Regions from separate parts of the Hydrogenophaga sp. L310 genome, predicted to be linked through region 2. Evidence: predicted binding sites of a transcription regulator. Region 2 holds the regulator's gene; each other region holds the start of a gene.
What was found. The regulator LexA, encoded in region 2, represses DNA repair genes until DNA is damaged. The targets are predictions, from matches to a motif close to ACTGTATNNNNATACAGT.

Region 1 (4,866 bases), on a different contig from region 2:
CGGCACCATCTTCGAGAAGACCCGAACGCCACTGCGCGTTTGGCTGGCTGCGGCTTGGTACCTGACCAATCAGAAGCAAGGCGTGAGCGCGTTGGGTCTACAGCGCGTGCTGGGACTGGGCAGCTATCAGACCGCTTGGACCATGCTGCATCGGCTTCGTCGTGCCATGGTTCGACCGGGTCGCGAACAGCTCAAAGGGTTGGTCGAAGTTGACGAGACCTATCTGGCCATCACAGACAGGCGAAACCCCATCTCACCCAAAGGGCGCAAGAGCAGCACGAGCAAGGTGCTGGTGGTCATGGCCGTGGAGATGCTGGACCCCAAAGGATTCGGCCGCATCCGCCTGCGCCGCATTGCCAATGACTCCGCTGCTTGTGTGATTCCGTTCGTGGAGGAGGTTATCGAGCCTGGCGCACAGGTGCGTACCGACGGCTCGGCTGCCTACCTGACATTGAAAGACCTGGGCTTCGTCCATCAGCGCACGGTCATGTTGGGCTCCAACGTTCCGGCTCATGTCTCGATGGCTGGCGTGCATCGGGTGGCGGCTCTGGTGCAGCGCTGGATTCTGGGCACACACCATGGCTCGGTGCAGCCCGAACACCTGGATGCCTACCTGGATGAGTTCGTGTTCCGCTTCAATCGCCGCACATCCAACTCACGCGGCATGTTGTTCTATCGGTTGCTGCAACAAGCGGTCGTGACAGCACCGGTGACGTACCGGGACGTGGTGAAAAAGGCTTGACTGTTTGCCTGACTGGCATACCATTCAATACTGGTTATCCATCCAGCATTTACGATGACTGGAGCTAAGTGGATACCCCTTATGCATAAACAGTATCTGATGGATCATGCCCTCCCCCGCCCCAGCCCGCCTGCCCGACCCTCCGTTGGCCCGGCCTGCCCACAATGCCCCCCGCCCGGTGCCCGCACCGGGTGCGCTCTCCAGCGCACTGCCCGCCGCCGTGGCGGCTGCGCTCTGGCGCGCCGACCAGCTGGGCAGCCCGGTGGCGGCCACCTGGTCCAGCGGCTTCGAGGCGCTGGACGCCGCCCTGCCCGGTGGCGGCTGGCCCGGCCACGGTGTCACCGAAATACTGAGCGCCCAGAGCGGCACGCTGGAATGGCGGCTGCTCGGGCCGCTGCTGCGCCAGGTGTGTGCCACCGGTCGCAGTGTGGTGCTGGTCGGCCCGCCCCGGCCGCCGCACCCGCCGGGCCTGCGGCTGGACGGCATCAACGAGCGGCAACTGGTCTGGGTACAGGCCGAGACGCCGGCCGAGCGCCTGTGGTCCACCGAACAGCTGGTCAAGGCCAACGCCTGCGGTGCGCTCATCGCCTGGCTGCCGCAGGTGCGCGCCGAGCAGGTGCGCCGCCTGCAGGTGCTGGCCGCGGGCTGCGCTGGCCCGGTGTTCCTGTGCCGGCCCGCCACGGCGGCCCGCGAATCGTCGGCCGCGCCGCTGCGCCTGCTGGCCCGCGTGGGGGCCGACTGGGAACTGCTGGTGAACGTGTTCAAGCGCAAGGGCCCGCCGCTGGAGACCACGCTGCACCTGCCCTCGGTGCCCGGCGGCCTGCAGACCATCCTGACACCGCGGCTGCAGAAGCCCAGCACCCTGCTGCCGCTCGAACCGGCGCCGCAGACCGCCCCGTTCCCTTCTCCCAGCGAGGCCGGCCATGCTCTGGTCAGCGCTCCGGCTGCCGGCACCCGACGACACCGCCTCGCCCACTGACGCGGCGCTGCAGGCGCTGGCGATCTGGGCCCTCCAATTCACGCCCCGGGTTGCTGTCGCTGACGAAGCCGTGGTCATGGAGCTGGCGGCGAGCGTGCGCCTGTTTGGCGGCTGGCACGCGCTGCGGGAGCGTGTGGTCTCGGAGGGCACCGAGCTGGGCGTGAGCCAGGTCGCCTGGGCGCCCAACAGCCTGGCCGCGCTGGCGCTGGCGCGCGCTGGCGTGCAAGACGGTTTTCGCCAGCCGCTGGACGTGTTGCTCGACGCCCTGCCCATGGACACGCTCAGCGCCGTGCGTCCGCACCGCCTCACGCTCGCGCACATCGGCTGCCGCAGCCTGGGCGACGTGCGGCGCCTGCCGCGCGGCGGCGTCGGCCGGCGCTTTGACAAACAGCTGCTCGCCGCGCTCGACCGGGCCTACGGCCGTGCGCCCGAGGTGCACCGCTGGATCGCGATGCCCGAGCGCTTCGCGCAGCGGCTGGAGCTGATGTTCCGCGTGGACGATGCGACGGCCCTGCTGTTCGGCGCGCGCCGCCTGCTGCTGGCGCTGTGTGGCTGGCTGGCCGCGCGCCACAGCGGCACCACCGCCTTCACGCTGCACTGGGCGCACGATGCCATGCGCGCAAAATCGGCGGGCGATGGCGGCAGCCTCACCGTGCGAACGGCAGCGCCCACGCGCAACATTGAGCACCTTTGCCGCCTGCTCGCCGAGCACCTGGCCCGGGTGGAACTGCTGGCCCCGGTGGGCGATCTGCAACTGGTCGCCGACGAGGTGATGCCGCTGGAGGAAAAAAGCGCCTCCTGGCTGCCCGACGACAACGCCGGCAGCGAGACGCTGCCCCTGGTGCTGGAGCGCATCGCCGCCCGCCTGAGGCCGCAGCGTGTGGTGCGCCCGGTGCTGTGCGAAGACCACCGGCCCGAGTGGATGTGCCGCTGGCAACCGGCGCCCGAACCCCTGCCCCGAAAGCCCGCCATGGGCAGCGAGCTGCCGCAGCCCGGCTTCATCCTGAGCGCCCCGCTCAAGCTGCTGGTGCGCGCCAACCGGCCGTATTACCAGGGCGAACTGCAATTGCTCGCCGGTCCGCAACGGGTGGAAGGCGGCTGGTGGGACCGCGACGAAGCCGCCGGCCAGATCCGCAACGTGGTGCGCGACTACTGGGTCGCGCAGTCGGCGCACGCGGGCGTGTTGTGGGTGTTCCAGACGCGGCTGGATGAGGCGCCTGCGTGGTTCCTGCACGGCGTATTTGCATGACCGGAATCCCTCCCTACGCCGAGCTGCGCTGCCTCTCCAACTTCAGCTTCCTGCGCGGCGCGAGCAAACCCGAAGAGCTGGTGGAGCGCGCCCAGGCGCTGGGTTACACCGCCCTCGCCCTCACCGACGAATGTTCGCTCGCCGGCATCGTGCGCGCCCACGTGGCCGCCAAAGAGCAAGGCCTGAAGCTGCTCGTGGGCAGCCAGTTCCAGGTGCAGAGTGATGCGCCGTTCACCCTCGTCGTGCTCGCCATCAATCTGAACGGCTACGGCAACCTCTGCGAGTTCATCACCCGGCTGCGCCGCACCGCGCCCAAGGGCACGTACCGCCTCACGCTGAACGCCATCAGCCCCAACGCGCTGGCCGACTGCCTGGTGATCGCCGTGCCGCAGCGCGGCAGCACGCAGGCACAGATGGACAGCGTGGCGCGCTGGCTGCTGTTGCACTTCATGGGCCGCTGCTGGCTCGGCGTGGAGCAGCTGCGCCTGATGGACGACGAGATGCGACTGCACCGGCTGCGCCAGAGCAGCGAGCTCACCGCCGTGCCGCTGGTCGCGGTGGGCGACGTGCACATGCATGTGCGCTCGCGCAAGGCTCTGCAGGACGTGCTCACCGCCACGCGCATCGGCAAGCCCTTGACCGAATGCGGCCACGCGCTCGCGCCCAACGCCGAGCAGCGCCTTCGCTCGCGCCTGGCGCTGGCGCAGCGCTACCCCGATGCCCTGCTGGCCGAGACGCTGACCGTGGCCGAGCGCTGCCACTTCTCGCTCGACGAGCTGGCGTACCAGTACCCGAGCGAGGTGGTGCCGCCGGGCGAGACGCCGGCGAGCTACCTGCGCCGCCTGGCCTACGAAGGCATGGGCCGGCGCTGGCCCGCAGGTGCGCCCGCCTCGGTGCAGCAGCAGGTGGAGCACGAGCTGGCGCTGATCAGCGAGTTGCAGTACGAGCACTACTTCCTCACCGTGTATGACATCGTCGCCTTCGCGCGTTCGCAGCACATCCTCTGCCAGGGCCGCGGCTCGGCGGCCAACAGCGCGGTCTGCTACTGCCTGGGCGTGACCGAGGTGGACCCGGCGCGCACGGCGGTGCTGTTCGAACGCTTCATCTCGAAAGAGCGCAACGAGCCGCCCGACATCGACGTGGATTTCGAACACGAGCGGCGCGAAGAAGTCATCCAGTACCTCTACGCCAAATACGGCCGCGAGCGCGCCGCGCTCACCGCCACCGTCATCAGCTACCGACCCCGCAGTGCCCTGCGCGACGTGGGCAAGGCACTGGGCTTCGACGAAGCCGCGCTCGACGCGCTGGGCAGCGGCCACCGCTGGTGGAGCGAAGACGGTTTTGCGCCCGAGCGCATCCTTGAGGCCGGACTCGATCCGGACAGCCTGAAAGTGCGCCAGCTCGTGGCGCTCACCGGCCAGCTCATGGGTTTTCCGCGCCACCTCTCGCAGCACACCGGCGGTTTCGTGCTCACCCAGATGCCTCTGTCGCGCATGGTCCCGATCGAAAACGCCGCCATGGCCGACCGCACCGTCATCGAATGGGACAAGGACGACCTCGACGCCATGGGCCTGCTCAAGGTGGACGTGCTCGCGCTCGGCATGTTGACAGCCATCCGCAAGTCGCTCGATTTCATCGGCCAGCGCAAGGGCTTCGACTTCCAGATGCAGGACATCCCGGCCGAAGACACCAGCACCTACGACATGATCTGCGCCGCCGACACCGTGGGCGTGTTCCAGATCGAGAGCCGCGCGCAGATGAGCATGCTGCCGCGCCTGCGCCCGCGCGAGTTCTACGACCTGGTGATCGAGGTCGCGCTGGTGCGCCCAGGCCCGATCCAGGGCGGCGCGGTGCACCCCTACCTGAACCGCCGCCAGGGCAAGGAACCCGTCGACT
Region 2 (4,866 bases):
ACCACGCCTGGGACTGGACGTCGATCTGGACGCCTTGTCAGAGATATCAGCGTTCGAAGCCTCACTGCCTGAGGTCTCTGTACCGGTGGAGCCAACGGCCAAGCCGGTGCCACCGCTGCACTCTTCGGTTCAGGAAGAGGGCAACCTGATCGATTTTGAAGTGCTGGACTTGATGCCGCCTGATGGGGATGAGGACAACGCACCGTCCAGGAAGGGCGGCTGAACAGCCTGCCAGACCACGAAAAAAGCGCCCGGAAGAACCTTCCGGGCGCTTTTTTTGTTTGCCTGAGGATGGATCGTTTCAGCGGCGAACCTGCAGCGCGCCCGGATTCAGGATGTGCGTGGGCGTGCCCTTGATGAAGTTGACCACGTTGTCGAAGGCCGATGAAAACAGGATCTCGTAGTTGTCGAGTTCCACATAGCCGATGTGGGGGGTGCAAATGCAGTTCTCCAGCCGCAGGAGGGCGTGCCCCTGCAGGATGGGTTCGGACTCAAACACGTCGATGGCGGCCATGCCGGGACGGCCCCGGTTGAGCGCTGCCAGCAAGGCATCAGACTCCAGAATCTCGGCGCGCGATGTATTGACCAGCAGCGACGTCGGTTTCATGAGGGAGAGGTCTTCCAGCGTGACGCAGCCGGCGCTTTGTTCTCCGAGCCGCAGGTGCAGGCTCAGCACATCCGACATCTCGAACAGCGCCTCACGACTGGTGGCGAGCTCGTAGCCGTCGGCCGCCGCCTGTGCCTGGGTTGGCTCGCTGCCCCAGACGATCACGCGCATCCCGAAAGCGCGGCCATAAGACGCGACCAGCTTGCCGATGCGACCGTAGCTCCAGATGCCCAGCACTTTGCCACTCAGCACCATGCCCAGCCCAAAGTTGGCCGGCATCGATGCCGCCTTCAGCCCGGACTGTTGCCAGGCACCGTGTTTGAGGCTGGCCACGTATTGTGGAATCCGGCGCATGGACGACATGATCAGCGCCCAGGTCAGTTCGGCGGCGGCGATCGGTGAACTGACGCCTTCGGCCACCGCGATGCCGCGCTCGGTGCAGGCATTGACGTCGATGTGGGGCCCGACGCGGCCAGTCTGCACGATCAGTTTGAGGCGCGGCAGCTTTTCAACCAGCTGCCGCGTGATCTGGGTGCGCTCGCGGATCAGAACCAGCACATCGGTATCGCGCAGCCGGACCGAAAGCTGGCCCACGCCCTTGACGGTGTTGGTGAAAACCTTGGCGGGATAGGGTGCCAGTTTGCTGGCACAGGGCAGTTTTCTGACCACATCCTGGTAGTCGTCAAGGATCACAATATTCATGGCCTCTATTGTGCCCGCAGGACCACCGCGATCCATTTGTCGCGGCTGGTTGTTCCCGGCCGAGCGGCACAGCCGGGTGGGTTCAGGCGCGCAGTTGCGGGCGCTCCGACTGGAGTTCCAGTGCCGCCAGGCGTTCAAGCTCTGCGCACACATCGTTGATGCGACCGGAGATCACCAGCCGCCCATCGGCGCGCGGACTGCCTGAAGTGTCCATGGTCCTCAGCACCCGCACATGGCAGGCTCGGACCATGGCATGGCTGGTGACGCGGTGCCCGGTGATGACGCCCGTGCGGCTGTCCGCAGGGCTCTTTGGGGGACGGGTCAACCAGCCGGCACGGACAAAGCGTTGCAGGATTTGCGGAAGCGAGCGAGCGGTGCCCACCCGTTCAAATGAGGGAGGCAGCCAGCTGTCGATGAGCAGCAGCGGCGTGCGCCAGGTGTTGGTGTTGAAGCGGATTCCCATGCGAAACTCCAAAAGGGGTTGAACACAGGCAGGATTGCGGATGAAGTCGCCAGCGCAGGGATGTGCCTGGTGCGCGTGTATCACGCACCAGACCAAACGCCCGCCACCTGCTGAGGCGACGCAGACCCGAAGGGTCAGAGCTGGAAGCTGTTGCGGATGAGCCCCACCGCCAGGCCTTCGATTTCAAAGGGCTCTCCCGGTTCGACGACGATGGTCTTGTAGTCCGGGTTCTCTGCATGCAGTTCGATCAGATGCTGGCGCCGCATGAAGCGCTTGACGGTCACGTCGTCGCCCAGGCGGGCCACCACGATCTGGCCGTTTTTGGCTTCCTTGGTGGATTGCACGGCGAGCAGGTCACCGTCCATGATGCCGACGTCCCGCATGGACATGCCGCGCACCTTGAGCAGGTAGTCGGGCGTGCGCTGGAACAGGCTGCGCTCGACGTGGTAAGTCTGCTCCACGTGTTCCTGTGCCAGGATGGGCGAGCCGGCGGCCACACGCCCGATCAGGGGCAGCATCAGCTGCGACAGGCTGGGCAGCGGCAGTGTAAGCTGGCGCCCCCGCGACTCGTTGATGGATTGGAGGTCTTCGTTGCGCAGGCGGATGCCGCGCGAGGTGCCGCTTACCAGCTCGATGGCGCCCTTGCGCGCAAGGGCCTGCAGATGTTCTTCGGCTGCGTTGGCGGACTTGAAACCCAGCTCATGGGCGATTTCCGCACGCGTTGGCGGAGAACCGGTGCGAGCAATGGCACTCTGGATGAGTTCCAGAATCTGTTGCTGGCGGGCGGTGAGCTTGGGCGGGTAAAGCGGCGACTCGATCATGGGGACCTCGTGAAAATGCGGGGAGGAACTCACTCTGGTGAGACTCGCGACCGGGACTGGTCAGATCAACAAGCTGTTTTCTTATCCAGTGGCTGTATTTTTAACCAGTTTTGGAGACTTGGCAAGTGGCAGATGCAATGGAAACCCGGCGGTGCGTCATTCTGGGCACGGGCGGCACCATCGCCGGCCGGGCCATCCGACCCGGGGATGGCGTCGGGTACGTGGCGGGTCAGGTCCGTGTTGAGGACCTGCTGGCATCGATTCCGTCCATGGCGGGATTGCCCCTGGAAGTGGAGCAGGTGGCCCAGGTGGACAGCAAGGACATGGGCTTTGCACTCTGGCAGCAGCTGGCCACCCGGCTGGCCTTTCACCTCAGCCGGCCCGAGGTGGACGCGGTCGTGATCACGCACGGCACCGACACCATCGAAGAGACCGCGTTCTTCCTGCAAACCGTGCTGCGACCGGCCAAGCCGGTGGTGTTCACCTGCGCGATGCGACCGGCCACGGCGCTGGTGCCGGACGGGCCACAGAATCTGGTCGACGCGCTGGCTGTGGCCAGCCATCCCGGGGCGCAAGGCGTCGTGTTGGTGTGCGCGGGGCAGATCCACAGCGCGGCCGACGTGAGCAAGGTGCACACTTACCGGGTGGATGCGTTCGACTCGGGTGATGCCGGACCGCTGGGTTGCGTGGAAGAAGGCCGGGTTCGGCTGTTCCGACCCTGGCCATTGGCCTCTGAAACCGGGTTCTGGGACCCGGTTGCATTGCAGCGCATCCAGTCGGCTCAGGCTTTGCCGCCGGTGGTCGTGCTCACCAGCCACGCCGACGCCGATGGCACGCTGGTGCGCGCCCTGTTGTCCTGTAGCGATGCAGCTCCAGGCCCAGCCGTGCGAGGCATCGTGGTGGCCGGTACTGGGAACGGCACGGTGCACCATGCGCTGGAGGCCGCGTTGCTGGAAGCGCAGGCCAGGGGCGTGCGTGTGGTTCGAACCAGCCGTTGTGCGCATGGGCCTTTGTTGACGCATCCGGGGCAGTTGTTGTCGGATGCCCGCAGCCTCACACCGGTCAAGGCGCGTATTGCGCTGGCGCTGGAGTTGCTGGAGGACTGAGCCATGTTCCAGGCGCTGGGTGCCCATCCCTGGGCCTACCCCATGCTGGAGGTGGCGCACATCCTGGGCATTGCGTTGCTGCTGGGCAACCTGATCTTGCTGGAGCTGCGGGTGTTCGGCTGGGGTGCGGCGTTGCCGGTGCTTGCGTTGGCCCGCCTGAGTCTCACGCTGGTGGGTCTGGGCTTCTGCCTGGCGGCTGCCTCGGGTCTGCTGATGTTTTCCACCCAGGCCGGGGAACTGTTGGGCAATAGGGTGTTCACAGCCAAGATGCTGTTGTTGCTGCTGGCAGCGTGCAATGCCGCCTGGTTTCACGCCCGGGGCTCGCTGCAGCGGCTCGACGGCACCGCACGCACGCTCATGGGGGTCTCCACCGTCATCTGGTTGTCGGTGCTGACCTGTGGGCGCTGGATTGGCTACGTGTGAAGGAGACAGCGATGCGCAGACGACTCTTCATCCAGACCGGTACCTGGCTGGGTCTTTCCGGCTTGAGCGCCGCCACATGGGCCCACCATGGCTGGAGCAGCTTTGACCAGAACCGCCCCATCTACCTGGAGGGTCGGGCTGTGGAGGTGAAATGGCGCAACCCCCATGTCGAACTGGTGCTGGAACTGCCCGAAACCCTGGCCTTGCCGAAGGATCTTGCTCAGCGGCCCTTGCCGGCGCAGACCGCCAATGTGGACGGACCCGCCTTGCTGGCCAAGACAGTCCTGCCCACGCGGCGCGACCGGCGCTGGGACATCGAATTCGCGCCGCTGTTTCGCCTGGGCCAGTGGCAGATGCCCGAAATCAGGACCGGGGCCGCTGTGTCGATGGTTGGTTTCACCTTCAAGGACGAACAGGGCGGCGCTGTCCTGCGGGCCGAATACGTCTTTCTGGACGGCAAGACCTATGGCTTGAGGTCCAGTCCGGCCTGAACCGCCCGGACACAAAAAACCCGGCAGGCGGCCGGGTTCCTGTGGGTTGCGGAGCCGGATTATTTCGAGAGGGCCTCGAAGGCGCGCGCGGTGATGTCATCGACCGAGCCCATGCCGCTGATGGCGCGGTACTTCGGCGCAGCGGCGGCATCGGCTTTGGCCCAGTTGCCGTAATAGTCCACCAGCGGGCGCGTCTGGGCGCTGTACACCTCCAGACGCTTCTTGACGGTTTCTTCCTTGTCGTCGTCGCGCT
Region 3 (4,200 bases), on a different contig from region 2:
TTGCCACCGAAGAGGCGTGCCTTGCCTATCTGGAGCGGCTGCGGTGGTCCCAAGGTTTTGTCTGCCCGCGCTGCGGCTGCGTAGGCGATGCCTATCGTGCGACGCGTACCCGGCTGATGTGCCCGAGTTGCCAACACCAGAGTTCGGTGACCGCCGGCACCATCTTCGAGAAGACCCGAACGCCACTGCGCGTTTGGCTGGCTGCGGCTTGGTACCTGACCAATCAGAAGCAAGGCGTGAGCGCGTTGGGTCTACAGCGCGTGCTGGGACTGGGCAGCTATCAGACCGCTTGGACCATGCTGCATCGGCTTCGTCGTGCCATGGTTCGACCGGGTCGCGAACAGCTCAAAGGGTTGGTCGAAGTTGACGAGACCTATCTGGCCATCACAGACAGGCGAAACCCCATCTCACCCAAAGGGCGCAAGAGCAGCACGAGCAAGGTGCTGGTGGTCATGGCCGTGGAGATGCTGGACCCCAAAGGATTCGGCCGCATCCGCCTGCGCCGCATTGCCAATGACTCCGCTGCTTGTGTGATTCCGTTCGTGGAGGAGGTTATCGAGCCTGGCGCACAGGTGCGTACCGACGGCTCGGCTGCCTACCTGACATTGAAAGACCTGGGCTTCGTCCATCAGCGCACGGTCATGTTGGGCTCCAACGTTCCGGCTCATGTCTCGATGGCTGGCGTGCATCGGGTGGCGGCTCTGGTGCAGCGCTGGATTCTGGGCACACACCATGGCTCGGTGCAGCCCGAACACCTGGATGCCTACCTGGATGAGTTCGTGTTCCGCTTCAATCGCCGCACATCCAACTCACGCGGCATGTTGTTCTATCGGTTGCTGCAACAAGCGGTCGTGACAGCACCGGTGACGTACCGGGACGTGGTGAAAAAGGCTTGACTGTTTGCCTGACTGGCATACCATTCAATACTGGTTATCCATCCAGCATTTACGATGACTGGAGCTAAGTGGATACCCCTTTGTTATGTCCAGTATTGTAGAAGATCACCTGTTATCAGCCCAGTTCCCTGGTGCAGCGTCAGGAAGCTGCAGCCCACCGAGGCCCTTGGTCGAATGCGCCCTTCCCGCCTTCCAACTTGAATCCCGGATTCGAGCGGGTTTTCCGTCGCCGGCGGAGGATTTCCAGGCCAAACGCATCGACGTGCTCGAACACCTGATCAAACATCCACAGGCCACCTACAGCATGACGGTGCGGGGTGAGTCCATGCGTGAGGCGGGCATCTTCGATGGGGATGTGCTGCTGGTGGACCGGGCAATCAAGCCCAGCCACGGCCAGATTGTGGTGGCGGTGGTCGATGGGGACTTCACCTGCAAGCAGCTCTGGCAACGCGGGGGGCGGCTCAAGCTAAAGGCTGCCAACCCAACCTTCGCCGACATCGTGCCCACCGAAGGCCAGACGGTCGAGGTCTGGGGCGTGGTGATCGCGGCGATCAAGCAGTTCAAGCGCTGACGCAGGCGAATCTGGTTGAGCGTGTTTCATGGCTTTTCCGCTGTATGCCCTGGTCGATGGCAACAATTTCTACGTCTCTTGCGAGCGTGTGTTCCGCCCCAGCCTGAACGCCAAACCGGTGGTGGTGCTTTCCAACGACGGTTGTGCGATTGCCCGTTCCAACGAGGCCAAGGCCTTGGGCATTGCCATGGGCGCACCCTGGTTCAAGATCCGGCACATGGCCGAATCCAACGGCTTGGTGGCCCTGTCGGCGAACTTCCCCCTGTATGGCGATCTGAGCGACCGGATGATGAGCCTGGTGGCCGGGCTCGGGCACCGGCAGGAGATCTATTCCATCGACGAGTCGTTTGTGGATCTCTCGGGCATCCGGGGTGACCTGGTCAAACGCAGTCGGGTGATCCGCGAAAGGGTGTTGCAGTGGGTGGGCATCCCCTGCTGTATCGGCATCGGGCAGACCAAGACCCTGGCCAAGCTGGCCAACCACATCGCCAAGACGGCCGAACGCAAACCCGGCAGCTACCCCGTCGAACTGGCTCAAATCTGCAACCTGGCTGCACTGGAACCAACAGCACGGGATGCGGTGCTGGCGGCCACGCCGGTCGAGGAAGTCTGGGGCGTGGGCCGTCGCATTGCGGCGCAGCTCAAAGAGGGTGGCATCCACACGGTGCTCGATCTCGCCCGCATGGACCTGGCCACGGTACGCCAGCGCTGGTCGGTGGTGCTGGAGCGCACGGTGCGTGAGTTGCAGGGGCAGTCCTGTGTGGTTCTGCAAGACACGGCACCAGACAAACAGGAAATCGCCTGCACCCGGTCGTTTGGTCGCCCGGTGACCGCACTGGAAGACCTCAGTGAAGCCGTCAGTGAGTTCGCCAGCCGGGCGGCCGAGAAGTTGCGGCGCCAAGAAGGGCTCGCCAACCAGGTGCTGACCTTTGTGCGGACCAGTCCGTTCCGGCCCGATCCTCAGTACAGCCGGTCCATCGTGGTGCCGACGTCCCCACCGCCGACAGTTCGCTGATCGCCGATGCGGCCCTGAACGGCCTGCGCTGCATTTACAAGCCTGACTTCCTGTACGCCAAGGCTGGGGTGATGCAGATGGAGCTTCAACCGGCTTCGGTGCACCAGGGTGAACTGCTGCTTGACGAGGAGCCTGGTGAGAGACGGGACAAAGGCCGGTTGATGGGCGCCCTGGATGGGCTCAACCGGCGCTATGGCCGGGGCACGGTGCTGCTGGGCAGTACCGGTCTGGAGGGAGATCGCAGGCGCTGGTCGATGAAACAGGAGCGGCGTACGCCGCAGTACACAACGCGATGGGAAGACATGCCCGTGGTGCGGACGTGAAGTACTCCCAATGAGGGGCACTGCTGTGCATCAGGCCGAATTTGTCGTAGGCGTTTCAAGCGACCTGAATCGATAATGGTTCCGAGTCGGCCTGAACAGTCGGCCCTCCTCCCTGAAAAGTCGTGTGACAGCGACTTTGCATTTGCCCGGCCTTCGCGCCGGGTTTCTTTTTTCGGCGTGCCCAGCAGACACCGACTGCGCATGGTGCGAATGTGCTGGAAAACAGCCCAAATCCAGCAGCAGCACAGGGGGTTTCAAGTCCTACATTGACCTCACGGTGTTCAGAGAAACGGCAAGCACTGCCACCTCACGAACAACGTCGAACCGAGGACTTGACCATGAACCATGCACCTCTCGCCAACACCCTGTGCTGGCATTCCACGAAAGCGGCAACCTTGCAGAGAAGCCTGGCGGCAACGCTGGCGAGCGCCGCCGCCAGCTTGTTGCTCACCTTGGGGCTCCTCGCACCATCGGCGGCGCGCGCCGTCGATGGCTGCCTGGTTTTACTGTGCTTTGCGGCACCGAGCTGGAAGTCGGTCCCTCAGTGTGTGCCACCGATCCGAAAGGTGCTTCGGGATCTGGCTCGGGGCAAGGCCTTTCCTACGTGCGGTATGTCTGGCGCAGGTAACTCGGCTCGGCATGTGTGGGCTCGGGCGCCGGGCAACTGCCCACCCCAGTACACCCGGGTGCATGAGTCCGAGAGCGGACCGATCTACACCTGCGACTACACCGGGGCGATCACGGTCACGATCGACGGCAAGCAGTTCACACGCACCTGGTGGGATATGGGTGGCGACACCGTGACGGACTTCAGCCCGGTCGCGAAGTCCCAGCTGGGCACTTGGGACACCCAGTACGACAACGACCACGCCACCTGGCTTCGCTCCCGTCCGTGAGGGCTGCGCCATGGAAGCATCCACCTTCGCGGCACTGGCCTTGGCCTGCGCGCCACAGGTCCACCTGACCACAGCACACGCGCTCGTCGCCGTCGAAAGCGCCTTCAACCCCTGGGCCATTGGCGTCGTAGGCGGTTCGCTGCAACGCCAACCCCGCCACCGCACCGAGGCATTGGCCACCGCGCTGGCTCTGCAGGCCGCTGGCCGCAACTTCAGCGTGGGCCTCGGCCAGATCAACATGGGCAACTTCCAGCGCCTGGGCCTGTCGCTGGAATCGGCCTTCGAACCTTGCTCCAACCTGGCCGCCATGCAGACGGTGTTGAGCGAGTGTTTCGAGCGGGCGCGACGCAAGTCACCCAGCAGATCGGGCGACCAGGTAGCCCTGCGCGCTGCGCTCTCCTGCTACTACAGCGGCAACTTCACCACCGGCTTTCGCCATGGCTACGTGGGCAAGGTGGTCGCCGCAGCCCGCAACCCTCTCCCCATCAGTCAACACACC

Region 1: a site for LexA is predicted at 772-789, ahead of imuA (translesion DNA synthesis-associated protein ImuA). Genes of this name have one in related genera too.
Region 3: a site for LexA is predicted at 926-943, ahead of AC0GNO_RS10285 (LexA family protein). Genes of this name have one in related genera too.

What each region holds. Positions count from the first base shown of each region.
Region 1 covers NZ_JBVPZA010000026.1:269-5,134, forward strand. The annotation lists gene AC0GNO_RS22890 (IS1595-like element ISAisp8 family transposase) at 1-742, shown strand, start outside; gene imuA (translesion DNA synthesis-associated protein ImuA) at 849-1,721, shown strand; gene AC0GNO_RS22900 (Y-family DNA polymerase) at 1,666-2,970, shown strand; gene AC0GNO_RS22905 (error-prone DNA polymerase) at 2,967-4,866, shown strand, end outside.
Region 2 covers NZ_JBVPZA010000015.1:37,197-42,062, reverse strand. The annotation lists gene AC0GNO_RS20055 (type IV pilus assembly protein FimV) at 1-223, shown strand, start outside; gene AC0GNO_RS20050 (D-2-hydroxyacid dehydrogenase family protein) at 302-1,309, opposite strand; gene AC0GNO_RS20045 (hypothetical protein) at 1,392-1,772, opposite strand; gene lexA (transcriptional repressor LexA) at 1,907-2,593, opposite strand; gene AC0GNO_RS20035 (asparaginase) at 2,731-3,699, shown strand; gene AC0GNO_RS20030 (hypothetical protein) at 3,703-4,122, shown strand; gene AC0GNO_RS20025 (DUF6152 family protein) at 4,134-4,613, shown strand; gene adk (adenylate kinase) at 4,673-4,866, opposite strand, start outside.
Region 3 covers NZ_JBVPZA010000005.1:115-4,314, forward strand. The annotation lists gene AC0GNO_RS10280 (IS1595-like element ISAisp8 family transposase) at 1-896, shown strand, start outside; gene AC0GNO_RS10285 (LexA family protein) at 1,063-1,467, shown strand; partial or broken gene AC0GNO_RS10290 (Y-family DNA polymerase) at 1,508-2,805, shown strand; gene AC0GNO_RS10295 (hypothetical protein) at 3,492-3,701, shown strand; gene AC0GNO_RS10300 (lytic transglycosylase domain-containing protein) at 3,712-4,200, shown strand, end outside.